2 regions of the Mycobacterium saskatchewanense genome follow, and region 1 is predicted to be linked to the other one. Evidence: riboswitches for the same ligand, from Rfam matches in the RefSeq annotation. Region 1 holds a riboswitch; the other holds the start of a gene.
The links. A riboswitch is a leader RNA that binds a small molecule or an ion and turns the genes downstream of it on or off. The one in region 1 is predicted to bind magnesium.

Region 1 (8,582 bases):
CGCCTGACTTTATGCGCGCCGGATACGCTTTCGTAGCTATGAAGTTCCGATGAGAGGGCGCTGCACCGGGCAGATCGCGGCCGGTGACCTTCTCCGCTGTTGTGCAACCATCAGGGCACCCCGTGCCTACACGTGACGGGAGGTGCGTGAACTGGTCCGATTGACAGCGGCTGTATCGAATCGATGAGAATTCCCCCGATCCGGCCGCGGCGCATGTCCTCCGTCTGGGCAGGTGTGGGCCAAGCGACCGAGCGCGCTGACCCGACGATGCGCACGCCTGCCGGCAGTTTGTGACAGTTCCTGGGCCACGGCCGGGTCGGGCAATCCCGTAAGGAGAAGTCCGATGTTCCATGCTGTGACAAGACTGGGGCCGCCGGCCGAACCGGCCGGTGCATCACGCCCCAGGCCACCGCAATTCGCGGTGCGCGCTCGAAATTCATTCGCAAACCCGCCGAGCTTATCGGTGTCCAGCGAAGCCCCCAACGCGGTTATCAAAGGTTGACGGGGCCGACAATGGACTTCGGAGCATTGCCGCCGGAAATCAATTCCACGCGAATGTATTTTGGTCCCGGCTCGGCACCGATGCTGGCCGCCGCGGCCGCCTGGGACGGCTTGGCCGCCGAACTGCATTCGACGGCGTCGTCGTATCAAACCGTGATTTCGGGGCTGGTCGGTGAGGGCTGGCTGGGGCCCGCGTCGACAACCATGGCGGCAGCCGTCTCGCCGTACATGCTGTGGATGACTCTCACCGGGGTGAAGGCGGAGCAAACCTCGGCCCAGGCATCGTCGGCGGCCGCCGCATACGAGGCGGCGTTCGCCATGACGGTACCTCCGGCGGCGGTCGCGGCCAACCGCGCTCAGCTTGCGGCGTTGGTGGCGACCAACCTGCTGGGCCAGAACACGCCCGCGATCGCCGCGGCCGAGGCTCAGTACGGCGAGATGTGGGCGCAGGATGCGGCGGCGATGTACGGCTACGCCGCGAGTTCGGCGTCGGCGGCCGACCTGAAGTCGTTTGTGCAACCGCCCCAGACGACGAATCCCACGGGACAGACCGATCAGGCCTCGGCCGTCACCCAGGCCACCGGCGCGCCGGCGGCCTCCGGCGCGCAGGAGACCCTCAGTCAGCTGACGTCCGCGGTTCCGGCGGCGCTGCAACAACTAGCGACGCCGGCGGCCGACGGCCCGACGAGCCTCTGGGACTTCCTGGACTCGAACTTCGTCAACGGGTTCGTGTCGGCGGGGTATACCAGCCCCGCCATCGTCCAGCAGACCGTGACGGCGTCGATGGCCGACATCAACGCGGTGGCCGTCGCCGGGGAACCGGGAGCCACCGCACTGCCGCCAATGGGCGCCGGTTCCGGCAACGAGACCTGGGCGCCGCTGGGCACGCCCGTCGTGCCATACAGCTCGGCCGTCGCGCCGCTCGGCTCGCCGGCCGTGCCGGATGTGCAGTTCGGCGGCGTCTCGGCCGGCGTGAACCAGGCGGCAGCGGTTGGGCGTTTGTCCGTGCCGCAGGCCTGGACCGTGGCCGCTCAGGTGGAAAACCATGCCGGCGCGGCGCTTTCGGGTGGCGGGTGGAACAGCACCACCCTGCCGGAGACCCCGGCCGGCGTACCGGGCATGCCGGGCATCCCCGCCGTGAGCAACGCTGGGCGCCACTTCGGCAACGGGCCGCGGTACGGATTCAACGTGACGGTCATGCCGCGCCCGCCGGCCGCCGGCTAGGGGGTCGCCAAAACCTTAGTGCGACACAGGGTTCGCGCAGTGCGGGATGATGCCACGACACGGCGCGGCGCCGCAGCAACGGTCGACAGCCGCGGTTGCGCTTGACGCGTCGACGAGTTCGGTGCACCATGGCCCTTGCATGCACCTCGCTAGGTGAGGCGTCTGCACGGACATAGGCCACTGACCTCGAACGTCGAAAGACGCCCAGGGTCAGGACAGCTCTTCCCGGCTTAAGGGTTGAGCCCAAGTGGCTTCCGGTCGAGATCGGATACGCCGTGTGGTGCCAAAGCTCTGACGAGAGGGGTGCGGCGTCCGGGTAATTTCTCCCGTGTGCCCTCTCCCGCGCGTGCGCATTATGGCATCCCCGTGTGCCCTGGCCGTGAGGAGGTGAGAGCGAGATGAGCTCCGACGACAGTCCGTATCCGAAATCGACGACCATTTCGTTGCGATCCGGCCCCGGCTCTGCTTCCGCAGCCTGAACAGGTTCTCCCGCAAGGACTTACCCGCACGCGATCGCGCCGCTTCGCGTGCGCGGTGCGAGCATGCGCGGGCGGCGGTGATCAATGGCTGCCGGGGCGCGGGCCGCTCGCCTGCCGCGAGGAGAACTCCGATGTCGTTTGTAGCCACCAATTCCGCACCAGCGACCCGGGACGACCGCATATCGTTCTTGGCCGCAACGCAATTGACCGCACCCGCGGCCGCTCTTCAGTCGGGGGGCCGGCGATGACCGCGGTGCTTGACTTTGCAACGCTGCCACCCGAAATCAATTCGGGTCGTTTGTATTCGGGTGCGGGTTCCGGCCCCATGCTGGCCGCGGCATCGGCGTGGAAGGGACTCGCCGCGGAGCTGCGGTCCACCGCGTTGTCGTATCACTCGGTGCTGTCCGCCCTGTGGGGCGAGGAGTGGCACGGCCCCGCAGCCGCGGCGATGGCGGCCGCCGCGATGCCGTACGTGGCGTGGATGGGCTCGACGGCCGCGCAGGCGGAGCAGGCCGGTGCCCAGGCCGAGGGGGCGGCGGCGGCCTACGACGCGGCATTCGCCGCCACCATTCCGCCGCCGGTGATCGCCGCCAACCGCGTCCAGCTGATGGCGCTGATCGCGACGAACATCCTGGGACAGAACACCCCGGCGATCGCCGCCACGGAGGCGCAGTACGCGGAGATGTGGGCCCAGGACGCGGCCGCAATGTATGGCTACGCGGCTTCATCGGCGACGGCCGCGCAACTCGACCCGTTCACCCAGCCGCAGCAGACGACCACCCCCGGCGGGATTGCCGGCCAGGCCGCCGCGGTCACGCAGGCCGCCGGGACGCCGGCCGGCGCCCAGCAATCGACCCTGGCGCAGTTCACCACCGCCGTGCCTGCGGTGCTGCAAAATCTCGCCTCGCCGGCGTCGGCCCCGTCATCGGGCGTCACCTCGGTATTGGATCCCAACAGCAACTTCTGGAACACGCTGACGTCGACCGGGGCGTTCAACCCCGAACAGGTGGTGTCGGCGGTGACGAGCTCGACGCTGCTGGGCGCCGGCGGCAGTGCCACCAGCGACGTGGCGGGGTCGGTTGCGTCGCCCTTGTCCGGTGCTGCTATCGGAGCGGGCGGCCAGGGGATCTCGGGTATCGCGAGCCTGGGCGGCGCGGGCACCCCGGTGTCGGCGGGGCTGGGCCGCGCGTCGATGGTCGGCCCGGTCTCGGTGCCGCCTAGCTGGACGGCGCCCGCACCCCTGACGAGCCCGCTCGCTTCGACACTGGGCGGCACGCCGATGGTCGCCCCGCCGCCCGCAATGGCGACCGGCGCGCCCGGCATGCCCATCGGGGCCGTGGGGGGCCAGCCGTACGGGCGTGCGATGCCACAGTACGGTTTCCGTCCCAGTTTCGTGGCTCGCCCACCCGCCGCCGGCTAGCCCGATAGCCGCCGGGTGGAAGCGTCGTCCTCACATCGGGGGAGAGCGCGGATTGACCGCTCCGCAACATCCTCGCCACCCGGTGGCGCCGCGGCCAGGCCTCTCTGAGGGCGCCTACCACGGCAAACGAGACGTACTGCCCTCACAGTAAACACCCAGTAGCTAACCAGTGCTACTGCAGCTATGGATGCGTACGCTAGATGAAATTCAGGGGAGTAGCGGATGACGATCAACCACCAATTCGGCGACTTCGACGCCCACTGCGCCTCCGGGTGCGCCCGGGGCCGCGTCGTCGGATGGCCTACGACGGTCGGGTCAGTGGTCTACGGGCAGCCCAACCGCAACGGCCGGCAGTAGCGGCTCGTCGGCTCCACGTGGCCGGCACGGACACCGCCGCTGCCATAACGCACAAATGAAGCCGATCTCGTCGGCCAATCTTGATCGGCCTCGGATCGGCGTAGTTCTATGCGTGTCGAATAAACCAATTCTTTTGTTTACGCCGACATAGGAGGTCGCCGGGAATGGGCGCACTGTCCAATTACTAGCGACGTTAGAAAACTGTTAAAAAACCCGCCAAAGCGGCGGCTCTCGTGTGAACCCGCAAGCAATTCGATTTCTGACGAAACGCCTCGGCGCTCGTTAATTTTGTGCTGCGTGGTAGTCGCTGATTAGGGCTTATGGCTGTCCGAAAGTTAGCTCGAATGAGTGGATCTCACACCCGGGGGTCGGCTCATGACATTTACTTTTAACCTTTTGATTACTGCACAGGAACGCAATGCGAATACCGTTCGGTCACGATGGTCGCTACATTGGGCGATGCTTGTGGGTGAACGGAATGGGGCCGTCATCGCCATTTCTCCCAAAAAAGAGATTGGGGCCCTACCGTCGCTCGGCGGAACCGTTTCGATGGATTTGATTAGAGCTTCGGCGCCGATGCGGCAGGAGCAGTTGAGCGGCGCCTACCATGGCGGCCACTTGAGGGGAGTGGAGGATATCGATGTTTGATTTCGGGGCGCTTCCGCCGGAGATCAACTCGGGCCGGATGTACGTCGGCGCGGGATCGGGGCCGCTGTTGGCCGCCGCGGCTGCGTGGGACGACCTGGCCGCTGAGCTGCAATCGACGGCGGCTTCCTACGGCGCCACCGTTCAGGGTCTCGCCGCCGGCCCGTGGACCGGTCCCTCCTCGATCGCGATGGCCTCGGCGGCCGCGCCTTATGTGGCGTGGATGAACACCACCGGCACGCAGGCCGAGCTAGCGGCCTCCCAGGCCAAGCTCGCCGCCGCCGCCTACGAGACCGCCTTCGCCGCGACGGTGCCGCCACCGGTCATCGCCGCCAACCGCGCGCTCCTGATGGCCCTGATCGCCACCAACTTCCTCGGGCAGAACACCCCCGCGATCGCGGCGACCGAAGCGCAGTACATGGAGATGTGGGCGCAGGACGCCGCCGCCATGTACGCCTACGCCACCTCCTCGGCGGGGGCGACCCAGCTCCAGACGTTCGTCGAGCCGCCGCAGACGACAAATTCCGCGGCGGCGCCAATGCAGGCCGCGGCGGCCAGCCAGGCCACCGCCACCCCCGCGGCGGACATCGGAACGGAGCTGTCCCAGTTCATCAACTCGCTGCCGAGCGCGCTGCAGGGGCTGGGCAGCGGCTTGCTGAACTCACCGACCACGTCGGGGAATCTGCTGTCGGGACTCGATCTGCCGCAGTTGGTCAACCTGCCGCCGCTCCCGGCCGGGCTGCAGGCCGACCTGACGGCGTGGAACAACATCTTCAGCACCGCCGCCTCCGGCCCGTATTCACTCCAGGGCCTCAGCTCCATCCCCGGTGGTCCCTTCCTGTCGTTCGGGCAGGCATACGCGTGGGGCCAAAACGGGCAAAGCGCCGCCGCCTACTTCGCTGGACCAAAGGCCATCACGGGGGCCCTGGCACCGCTCACCCAGGGGGCCAGCGCGGTGAAGCCGATGCTCAGCTCGGCCGTCACACCGATTTCGAGCTCCATGGGCAAGTCGGCGCTGGTCGGCAGCATGTCGGTCCCGCAGGGCTGGACCGAGGCGGCCCCCACGATCAAGACGCTCGCCCAGGTGCTGCCCGCCAACACCGCCACCGCCGCTACCGCGTTCGCGGGCGAGGAGGGCGTCTTCAGCCAAATGGCCTTGTCCAGCCTGGCCGGACGCGCAGTCGGCGCCGTCGCCTTCCAGCCCGCGGGCGGCAGCGGGGCCGCGATGGGCTCGCTCGGCGGCATCGTCGCCGAGGCCGACCCCGCCGCCGCCACCATCATCGTGATCCCGGCGCTCGAGGACTGAGCGCCGTGCCGACCCACGTCCGCCCAGCACCATCCACCCAGGCGCGCATCACCAGGCAAGGGGTACAGAAATGATCTACGCAGCGTTCCCCCCGGAGTTCAACTCCGCCAGGATGTACGACGGTCCCGGCTCCGCCTCGCTGCGGGCCGCGGCGGCGGCTTGGGAGGGGCTGGCCGGCGAACTGCAGTCGACAGTGTCCTCGTATTCATCGGTGATCGACAGCTTGACCAACGGGGTATGGACCGGTCCCTCGTCGCTCAACATGGCGGCCGCGGTGACGCCCTATCTCGCCTGGATGCAGGGCACCGCCGCGCAGGCCGCCGAGGCCGCGTCGCAGGCCACCGCGGCGGCCACCGCGTACGAGACGGCCTTCGCGGCGCACGTGCCGCCGACCGAGATCGCGGCCAACCGCAGCCTGCTGGCCCAGTTGGTCGCAACCAACGTCTTCGGGCAGAACACCCCGGCCATCGCGGCGACCGAAGTCCAGTACGCCGAGATGTGGGTGCAGGACGCGGTGGCCATGGACGACTATGCGGGCTCGTCGGCCGCCGCCGCCAATGTCACGCCGTTCCAGGAAGCGCCCCAGATCACCAACGCAGGCGGGTTGGCCAACCAGGCCGCCGCCGTGACCCAGGCGGCCGCGAGCCCACTCGGCAACGTGGGGACCCTGCTCACCCAGGCCCTGGACCCGCTGGGAGCGGGGAACCCGCTGCTGGCCACGCTGTCGAATCTCAGCACCGACTACACCACCACCCTGAACGGGTTGCTGAACTCCTTGTTCGGATCCGGCGCGTCAACTCTGTACACGAACCTGTACAACGCGGTCAAGGTTCCGTTGAGCTTCACCACCGGGTTCAACGACATCGGGCTGCTGACCAACTTCCCCGTCTCGCAGTTCCTGAAGTTCGCCCCGCCCATCGCGTATGGCGCTTTGCCGAAGGACGCGCTGGGCGCCGGCCTCGGGGCCGCCGGATTCACCCGCGGCACGCTGTTCAACGCGGTCACGGGAAGCATGGGCAACGCCGGCACCCTGGTCGGCAAGCTGTCGGTCCCGCCGAGCTGGGCCGCGGCCACGCCCACCATCCGAACGGTCGCCGCGGCCTTGTCCGCCGCCGGGCCGGAAGCGGTGCCTGCTGCGGCGCTCGGTCAGGGTGGGCTGCTCAGTTCGATGTCGGTGGCCGGGATGCTCGGCAGCGCCCTGGGCGCCGGGGCTCCCAGCGCATTGAGCCGGAACGGCGTCCGAGGCCGCGTCAAGCCGATGAAGGAACTCAAGGACGCCCACTCGCCGGAGAAGCTGAAGCGGATCGTCGCCCAGATATCGGAGAAGCCCGAAAGCGTGCAGCACCACAACGTCGACCAGGAGGGTCTCGACGCTCTGCTCGAGCAGCTGGCGAAGAAACCCGGGATCCACGCGGTGCACCTGAAGAAGGGCGACAAGCCACAGGTCGTGCCCACGGACGCGCAAATAGGTTAGCGCCCAACGCGATTGGAGGATGGTCAGTTATGAGACTGCTTCTGGCACTGCTCGGAACGACCGTTGCGATCGGATTCGCGTCGCCGGCATCGGCGGACCCACCGCCGCCACCGGCCGGCGACGACGCGGGCTTCTTGGCCGCGCTGCACCAGGTCGGCATGACCTATGCCAACCCCGACGCGGTCATCGCGTCCGGCAAGGCGGTCTGCTCATGCCTCAACAACGGCGAATCGGGCCTGGAGCTCGTGCACGACGTGAAGACCCACAACCCCGGGATGGACATGGAGCAGGCGTCCAATTTCGCCATGATCGCCGCGAAGTTCTACTGCCCGCATCAGCTTTCCAAGGCGTAGCGCCGCGGTGGCCGACGGTCGACCCGGTTAGCCCCCGGTCTACCTGTCGTTCACCCGGACGTGGTTAGCTGCGCCGACCCGCGCCGCCCGTGCTTGTCCGGACCGATCGCGGGTAACCGGCGGCGGGCGGGAAGGGGGTGCGCTGCATGCAGACATTGAGCGTCGCCGATTTCGCGGTCCGGCTCGCTGTCGGAGTGGGTTGCGGCTCGCTGATCGGCTTCGAACGGCAGTGGCGCGCGCGCCGGGCCGGCCTGCGCACCAATGCGCTGGTCGCCGGGGGTGCGACGCTGTTCGTGCTGTACGCGGCGGCAACCGAGGACAGCAGCCCCACCCGCGTTGCGTCCTATGTGGTGTCCGGCATCGGATTCCTGGGCGGTGGGGTGATCCTGCGCGAGGGAGTCAACGTGCGCGGCCTCAACACCGCGGCGACCCTGTGGTGCTCGGCCGCGATCGGCGTGCTGGCCGCCTCCGGCCACCTCGTCTTCACGCTGATCGGCACCGCCACCGTCATCGCCATCCACCTGTTCGGGCGCCCGCTCGGCCGGCTGATCGACCATGACAACAGCGGCGACGACGACGAGAGCCTGCGCCCTTACCTGGTGCAGGTGGTGTGCCGGCCGAAAACGGAGAAGTATGCCCGTGCCCAGATCGTGCAGAACCTCACCGGCAACGACATCACGCTGCGCGGCATCCATACCGGGAACGTGACTGACGACGAGATCACCCTGACCGCCCATCTGCTCATGGACGGCCACCCGCCGGCCCGCCTGGAGCAGCTGGTCGCGGAGCTGTCCCTGCAGCCGGGTGTCCGTGCGGTGCAGTG
Region 2 (8,582 bases), 420 kb from region 1:
CAGCTTAGAGCCGTTGTGCCGCAAGGGCGTCCGCGTTGTCAGCGTCCCGCGTTAACTTTTGCTCGCCGGAGGGTACCGGGCGGGATATCGGCGGAGCGGCGATGTGACGCAGAACACCCCCGTCCGTCATGAAACGACGTCACGGCGCTGCGAGTGCCTAGGTTTGCTAACCGACGGCCCGGGAAGGGCCGAAAAGGGCTAGGCAGCAGTAATTAGACACGCGTGTAAACACTGCGTCAGAGATGCCTAATGACGTCATGTTAGAGCTTTGTGCGAATCCCCGTGCGGGAATCGATGAAATCTTTGCGATCGCAAGTTAAGCGGCATCCCACGGGCGCACGGGACGTCAGAGTGTGGTGCGTGCGCCCGGCCGTCGGGAGTCCGGCGGGTCGGTCGGTCGCGAGGGTAAGCGCCTAGCAGCCAATCGCTTTCGCGCCACAGATTCCTGCTGCCGCCTTCGGGGTGGGCTTTCGCATTGCGGCCCACGGCGTTTGGCCTGGCGTCCGGTGATGGCGTGCACCGCCCGACAGTTGTGGCTTCCCGAGGGCGTTGGTACGCGGAATGCTCGAGGCATGACAACACCGCGAGTACCACCGTTGCCGCTCGACGAGGCCAAGGCCGCCGCTGACGAGGCCGCCGTACCCGACTATATGGCCGAGCTCAGCATCTTCCAGGTGCTGCTGAACCATCCGCCGCTGGCGCGTGCCATCAACGACCTGCTCGCCACCATGCTGTGGCACGGCTCGCTCGACCCCCGGCTGCGGGAGCTGGCGATCATGCGGATCGGCTGGCTCACCGGATGCGACTACGAGTGGACGCAGCACTGGCGCGTCGCGTCGCGGTTGGGCGTGACGCCCGACGATCTGCTGGGTGTGCGCGACTGGCCGTCCCATGACGGATTCGGGGCGGCCGAACGGGCGGTGCTGGCGGCCACCGACGACGTGGTACTCGACGGCGTGGTGAGCGAGCGCAGCTGGGCCGCCTGTGAACGTGAATTGCTAGGTGAGAGCACGGTTCTCCTCGAGCTCGTCACCGCCATCGGGGCGTGGCGCATGGTGGCCTCGCTGTTGCGTAGCCTTCGGGTCCCCCTGGAGGAGGGGGTGTCGAGTTGGCCGCCGGACGGCCGCGCGCCGAACGTGGACTGACGGAGCGTGGATGGGTCGCGAAAGCATCCGCGGCGCGGCCGGGTGCGCCGCGCGTGCCGATGGCGCCCGCAGCGGTGATTGACTTATCAATCAGTAACTCCTAGCGTCGTGCGAATGCGTACCCGAGTCGCCGAAATGCTTGGTGTCGAGTTCCCGATCTGCGCCTTCAGCCACTGCCGCGACGTCGTCGCCGCCGTGACCAACGCGGGCGGCTTCGGAATCCTCGGCGCCGTCGCCCACAGCCCCAAGCGGCTGGAGAGCGAGCTGGCCTGGATCGAGGAGCAGACGGGCGGTAAGCCTTATGGGGTCGACCTGCTGCTGCCACCCAAGTATGTTGGCGCCGAACGGGGCGGGATCGACGGCAAACAGGCGCGCGAGCTGCTGCCCGAGGAGCACCGCGCCTTCGTGGACGACCTGTTGGACCGGTACGGGGTCGCGGCGCCCGCCGACGAACGGCGCGCGTCGTCCGGTGGGCTCAACATCTCACCCAAGGGGTACGAACCGCTGCTCGAGGTGGCCTTCGCGCACGACATCCGGCTGATCGCCAGCGCGCTCGGGCCGCCGCCGGCCGACCTCGTCGAGCGCGCCCACGACCGTGACGTGCTGGTGGCGGCCCTGGCCGGGACCACGCGTCACGCCCAGCGGCACGCGGCGGCCGGGGTGGACCTGATCGTCGCGCAGGGGACCGAGGCCGGCGGCCACACCGGCGAGGTGTCGACCATGGTCCTGGTTCCCGAGGTGGTCGATGCCGTCGCGCCCGTTCCGGTGGTTGCCGCGGGCGGAATCGCCCGCGGCCGCCAGGTCGCCGCGGCCCTGGCGCTGGGGGCGGAGGGCGTGTGGTGCGGGTCGGTCTGGCTGACCACCGAAGAGGCCGAGACGACCCCCGTGGTCAAGGAGAAGTTCCTGGCCGCCAGCTCGTCCGACACCGTGCGGTCGCGGTCGATGACGGGGAAGCCCGCGCGGATGTTGCGCACGGCTTGGACGGAGGAGTGGGAGCGGCCCGATACCCCCGCCCCGTTGGGCATGCCGCTGCAAAGCGCCCTGGTCAACGAGCCCCAGGTGCGCATCAACCAGGCCGCCGGCCACCCGGAGGCCAAGGCCCGCGACCTGGCCACCTACTTCGTCGGGCAGGTGGTCGGGTCCCTCGACCGCGTCCGGCCCACTCGCGCGGTCGTGCTCGACATGGTCGAGGAGTTCATCGACACCATCGGGAAGCTCGACAGCCTGGTCGAGAGATGAGCGCCGGCGTCCGGCGGCGCCGCGCGGTGAGCGAGGAGGACAAGTCGCAGCGGCGCGACCAGATCATGGCGGCGGCCAAAGATGTGTTCGCGCGCAAGGGTTTTCATGACACGACGATCGCCGACATTGCCAAGCAGGCGGGCCTGGCCTACGGCTCGGTCTACTGGTACTTCGAGTCGAAGGACGAGTTGTTCCACGCGTTGATGGCTGTCGAGGAGACCGCCCTGCGCGACCACATCGCCTCGGCGCTGGCCGGACTCGCCGGAACCAACGGGCGCGAGGCCACGCTGCGTGCCCTGCTGGAACGCTCCGTGCTTGCGACACTGGAGTTCTTCGAGGCCGACAAGGCCACCGCGAAGCTCCTGCTCCGCGACCCCTATGCGCTGGGAGAGCGATTCGAACGGCACCTGGGCGGGATCTACGAGCGGTTCATCGACGACCTGGAAACCTTCGTCGTCACCGCCCAGGAGCGCGGCGAGGTGGTGGCCGCGCCGCCCCGGATGGTGGCGTACACGCTGGCCGCGCTCGTCGGGCAGCTGGCGCACCGGCGGCTGAGCACCGACGACGACGTCACCGCGGCGCAGGTCACCGACTTCGTCGTCGCGCTGGTTCTCGACGGCCTGCGCCCGCGCCGCGAGTGAGCTAGGCACGTGACCGGTGGGACGACCAGAGCCCGCGAGACATAATCCTCTGCGAGCCCGACTGGCATGTCGTCGCGAAGGTTTATGTGGTCGTGGCCGAGGGCCGGACGCTTGAACCCAGCCCGTCGGCGATGGACCTCGCTCGTCGCACGCCGCGAGACATAATCCGCTGAGGCGTTCTTCGGCGTGTCTTCGCAGCCAGTTATGTGTCGCGGGCGGGGATCGCGCGCCGAGGGCCCGCACCTGGCCGCCCCCTGTGTGCATGCTTACAGCCAGGTAAAGATCGTGGAACACGCCCGGCAGGAGTTTGACCTCACCAGACCCGTCGTGCATTATCGGTCGGGTATGCACCTCGTTAGGTGAGGCGTCTACACGAATACAGGCCACTGACCCCGAACGTCGAAAGACGCCCCGGGTCAGGACAGCTCCTCCCGGCTTAAGGGTTGAGCCCAGGTGGCTTCCGGATTACCGGACACGTCGTGTAGTGCCAAAGCTCTGACGAGAGGGGTGCGGACCTCCGGCAGTCGTCGGGTTTCGTTCTCCTGCGTATACACCGTGTGCGGACAACCGCATGCGCCGTGACCGTGAGGAGGTGAGGGACATATGAGTTCCAGCGATAGTCCGGACCGAAGTCCGAGCTGCGTCTCGTCCCGATCCGGTCTCCGGTACGACGATCTGCTCTGAGTCGTCGATCCGCTTGCGAGCCAAGCGGTCCGGGGTCGGAACCGCCAAGGGACGGGACGCGTCAGTCCTGTTAGTCCCCAACGGAAATCCGTCTAGGAGGTCATCATGACCGCAGTTCTGTACGACGAAGTGGTAACCGTAGCGCCCGCCCCCGTGCTGACGGTGGTGCGCGACACCGACACGATCCCCGCCCAGGCGCCCAAGAAGGCGACCCGCCGGGTCGACAAGGCTCCCGGCGACCCGCTGGTGGAGGGCGCGACCCGCCTGCTGAGCATCCCGCTGCGCCACCTGTACGCGGCCCTGTGGCGGGTTGGTGTGCTCGAAGTCCAGGCCTGAGGAGGCGTCGATGAGCAGTGGGCAATCGAGGCTCCAAGGGGCCACCTGACCGCAGGGCCGCCTGAGGTCAGGCGGCCCCTTGGAGCGAGCGTTCACCGATTTGCGGCGTTCACTAGAATCGGTCCAGCGGCGTCGATCCGGCCATCACCGGGGAGCCTTCGGAAGAACGGCCGGCACGGCTCAGTAGAACCGGACGGGTGGGCCCGTCACAGCCCGAATCGAGCGGCCCCGCGCAAGCGGGGCAAGCGGGGTGGTACCGCGGCGCTCGCGCACATCGCGCGTCGTCGTCCCCGGCCAACGGCATTGGGGCGCAAAGGACGCAATCGTGGTGACCGACAACGTTGACCTCGGGGACTCCGTCAGGGTCTATCCCAAACTGGCCGGCGGGGCGCCGGACTTCCCGGCGCTCGAGCTCGAGGTGCTCGACTACTGGGCGTCCGACGACACCTTCCGGGCCAGCATCGCCCGCCGCGACGGCGCGCCGGAGTACGTGTTCTACGATGGGCCGCCGTTCGCCAACGGGTTGCCGCACTACGGGCACCTGCTCACGGGTTACGTGAAGGACATCGTCCCGCGCTACCGCACCATGCGCGGCTACAAGGTCGATCGCCGCTTCGGCTGGGACACCCACGGCCTGCCCGCCGAACTCGAGGTCGAGCGCCAACTCGGCATCACCGACAAGTCGCAGATCGACGACATGGGGATTGCCGCATTCAACGACGCCTGCCGGGCCTCGGTGTTGCGCTATACCGACGAATGGCAGGCGTACGTGACGCGTCAGGCGCGGTGGGTCGACTTCGACAACGACTACAAGACCCTCGACCTGCCCTACATGGAGTCGGTGATCTGGGCGTTCAAGCAGCTGTGGGACCAGGGCCTGGCCTACGAGGGTTACCGCGTGCTGCCCTACTGCTGGCGCGACGAGACCCCGCTGTCCAATCACGAACTGCGCATGGACGACGACGTCTACCAGAGCCGCCAGGACCCTGCAATCACGGTGGGCTTCAAGGTGATTGGCGGCGAGCTGGACGGGGCTCACCTACTGGTGTGGACCACCACCCCATGGACGCTGCCGTCGAACCTGGCGGTCGCAGTCAACCCCGAAGTCACCTACGTCGAGATCAGGGCCGGCGACCGTCGCTTCGTGCTGGCGCAGCCGCGCCTGGCCGCCTATGCGCGCGAATTCGGCGATGAGCCCGAGGTTTTGGGCAGCTACCGGGGCGCGGAACTGCTGGGCACGCGGTACCTGCCGCCGTTTCCGTATTTCGCGGACACCGCCAACGCTTTCCAGGTCCTGCCCGGCGACTTCGTGACCACCGAGGACGGCACCGGCATCGTGCACATGGCGCCCGCGTACGGCGAGGACGACATGGCCACCACCGACAAGGCCGGCATCGCGCCGGTCACGCCGGTGGATGCGCGGGGCCGCTTCGACGCGGAAGTCCCGGATTACCAGGGGCAGCACGTCTTCGCGGCCAACGCTCAGATCATCCGTGACCTGAAAGACGGCAGCGGCCCGGCCGCCGCCAACGGCGCGGTCCTGGTGCGCCACGAGACCTACGAGCACCCCTATCCGCACTGCTGGCGCTGCCGCAACCCGCTGATCTACCGGGCGGTGTCGTCGTGGTTCGTTGCCGTCACGGAATTCCGCGACCGCATGGTCGAACTCAACCAACAGATCACCTGGCATCCCGACCACGTCAAGGACGGCCAGTTCGGCAAGTGGCTGCAGGGCGCCCGCGACTGGTCGATCTCGCGAAACCGCTACTGGGGCACCCCCATTCCGGTGTGGAAGTCCGACGACCCGGCCTACCCGCGCATCGACGTGTACGGCAGCCTGGCCGAACTCGAGCGCGACTTCGGTGTGCGCCCGACCAATCTGCACCGGCCCTACATCGACGAGCTCACCCGCCCGAACCCGGACGACCCGACCGGACGCAGCAGGATGCGGCGCATCCCCGACGTGCTCGACGTCTGGTTCGACTCTGGTTCGATGCCGTACGCCCAGGTGCACTTTCCGTTCGAGAACGAAAAGTGGTTCGACACCCACTATCCGGGGGACTTCATCGTCGAGTACATCGGCCAGACCCGAGGCTGGTTCTACACCCTGCACGTGCTGGCTACCGCGCTGTTCGACCGTCCGGCGTTCAAAACCTGTGTGGCACATGGCATCGTGCTGGGCTCCGACGGGCAGAAGATGAGTAAGTCGTTGCGCAACTACCCCGACGTCAGCGAGGTGTTCGACCGCGACGGCTCCGACGCCATGCGCTGGTTCCTGATGGCCTCGCCGATCCTGCGCGGCGGCAACCTCATCGTCACCGAGCAAGGGATCCGCGAGGGCGTGCGGCAGGTGCAGCTGCCGCTGTGGAACGCGTACAGCTTCCTGGCCCTCTACGCGCCCAAGGCCGGCGCCTGGCGCACCGATTCGACGCACGTGCTGGACCGCTACATCCTGGCCAAGCTGGCCGACCTGCGGGACGACCTGACCGCCGAGATGGAGGCCTGCGACATCTCCCGGGCCTGCGAACACCTGCGCCTGTTCACCGAGGCGCTGACCAATTGGTATGTCCGCCGGTCGCGTTCGCGCTTCTGGGAGGAAGACGCCGGGGCCATCGACACGCTGCACACCGTGTTGGAGGTGACGGCGCGGCTGGCCGCCCCGCTGCTGCCGTCGGTCACCGAGATCGTCTGGCGTGGCCTGACCGGCGGGCGCTCGGTCCACCTCACCGACTGGCCGGGGGAAGGCGTCGTGCCCGCCGATGCCGAGCTGGTCGCCGCGATGGATCAGGTCCGCGAGGTGTGCTCCGCCGCATCGTCGCTGCGCAAGGCCAAGAAGCTGCGCGTCCGCCTGCCGCTGCCGAAACTGACTGTGGCGGTTGATGATCCGCAGCGGTTGGAGCCGTTCGTGGATTTGATCGCCGACGAGCTGAACGTCAAGTCCGTCGAGCTGACCGATGCCATCGACACCTACGGCCGTTTCGAGCTGACCGTCAACGCCCGCGTGGCCGGGCCGCGCCTGGGCAAGGACGTGCAGGCCGCGATCAAGGCGGTCAAGGCCGGCGAGGGCGTCGTCAACGCCGACGGCACCCTGACCGCGGGCCCGGCGGTGCTGCGGCCCGAGGAGTACAGCTCACGCCTGGTGGCCGCCGACCCCGAGTACACCGCGGCGCTGGCCGACGGGGCGGGCCTGGTCGTGCTCGACGGCACCGTCACCCCCGAGCTGGAGGCCGAGGGCTGGGCCAAGGACCGCATCCGCGAGCTGCAGGAGCTGCGCAAGTCGACCGGGCTGGACGTGTCCGACCGGATCTCCGTGGTGATGTCGGTGCCCGCCGGGCGCCTGGGCTGGGCGCAGACCCACCGCGACCTGATCGCGGGGGAGATCCTCGCCACCGGTTTCGTGTTCGGAGAGCCGGCGGACGGGGCCGAGATCGGCGACGGCGTGCGGGTGAGTATCGCCAAGGCGTGACGGGTGGTCAGCCGCCGTTTCGGGTCGCGGCGGCGGCCAGCGTGACGTAGTGCATGGTGAAGCCGCCGCCGATCGAGTCGAGCGCGGCTCCCACGGCCCCCAGCACGGTCGCGACCTTGTCCGGGGCGAGCTGGGTGAGCGTGCCCATGGTCGGCAGGTGGTCCAGCCACTCGTCGCGGCTGTAATGCCGCTCCCATTCGAACCGCCACTGCTCGGGTTCGCCGAACGCGCCGGTCGCCCGGACGCCCTCGACGGCGCGCAGGAGATTGCCCTCCTGCAGGTCGAAGGCCGGGTTACCCACCTGGCTGCCGTCGGTCGGCCGGTTCTGCAGGGGCGCGTCGGGCGCCACCCGGTGCAGGGCCTCGTCGAAGGCGTCGGCGACCTCGCGCGGCGGATCGAAGACATGCCAGTACACCGCCAGCAGGCCGCGCGGCCGCAGCACCTGCGCGGCCTTTTCGGCGCCCCGCACCGGGTCGACCCAGTGCCAGGCCTGCCCGGCGACGACGGCGTCGAAAGAACGGCCCGCTGCGTCCCACTCCTCGAACTTGCCGATCTCCACCTCGATCCCGGTGCTCCGGGCGAAGTCCCCCATCCGCGCGTCCACGTCGACGCCCAGCACCCTGCGACCGGCGGCGCGGTACTGCCTCGCCCCGATGCCCGTGCCGCAGCCGACGTCGAGGAACTCGACCCCGGGGCTGGCGGCGACGACGCGCTGGATCAGCTCGTCGGGGTAGCGCGGGCGCGCCCGGTCATACCGCGCGGCGTCCACCCCGAAGGACTCCGCCACGTCCCGGAGCCGGTGCAGCTCCAGCGAAGAAGAGGGTTCAGTCGTCATTGCTTGCACTCCGTCCTACGGCCTGGTCCGGCCAAGATGCGCCGGACGCACCCTCCACATTACGAAATGCGTTTTCCAGCAAACGATTTCCGCGGATGGCCCGGCGGGCGGGACGCGGCACGCCACGGTTGGCGGTGGGCCGCGCCTAGCATTCCCCAGTGTGGAGTCCCGCTGGGTGCTGCACCTGGACATGGATGCGTTCTTCGCGTCCGTCGAGCAACTGACCCGACCGACCC

Region 2: another riboswitch for magnesium. It lies ahead of G6N56_RS01480 (Rv1535 family protein); the one in region 1 lies ahead of G6N56_RS03290 (PPE family protein).

Annotation. Positions count from the first base shown of each region.
Region 1 is NZ_AP022573.1:729,702-738,283, forward strand. It holds gene G6N56_RS03285 (PPE family protein) at 514-1,725, shown strand; M-box (ykoK) riboswitch at 1,864-2,035, shown strand; gene G6N56_RS03290 (PPE family protein) at 2,449-3,624, shown strand; gene G6N56_RS29380 (hypothetical protein) at 3,847-3,981, shown strand; gene G6N56_RS03295 (hypothetical protein) at 4,357-4,629, shown strand; gene G6N56_RS03300 (PPE family protein) at 4,622-5,932, shown strand; gene G6N56_RS03305 (PPE family protein) at 6,003-7,406, shown strand; gene G6N56_RS03310 (DUF732 domain-containing protein) at 7,436-7,759, shown strand; gene G6N56_RS03315 (MgtC/SapB family protein) at 7,906-8,582, shown strand, end outside.
Region 2 is NZ_AP022573.1:309,280-317,861, forward strand. It holds gene G6N56_RS01465 (carboxymuconolactone decarboxylase family protein) at 573-1,145, shown strand; gene G6N56_RS01470 (NAD(P)H-dependent flavin oxidoreductase) at 1,260-2,384, shown strand; gene G6N56_RS01475 (TetR/AcrR family transcriptional regulator) at 2,381-3,025, shown strand; M-box (ykoK) riboswitch at 3,370-3,539, shown strand; gene G6N56_RS01480 (Rv1535 family protein) at 3,815-4,045, shown strand; gene ileS (isoleucine--tRNA ligase) at 4,374-7,511, shown strand; gene G6N56_RS01490 (class I SAM-dependent methyltransferase) at 7,519-8,346, opposite strand; gene G6N56_RS01495 (DNA polymerase IV) at 8,507-8,582, shown strand, end outside.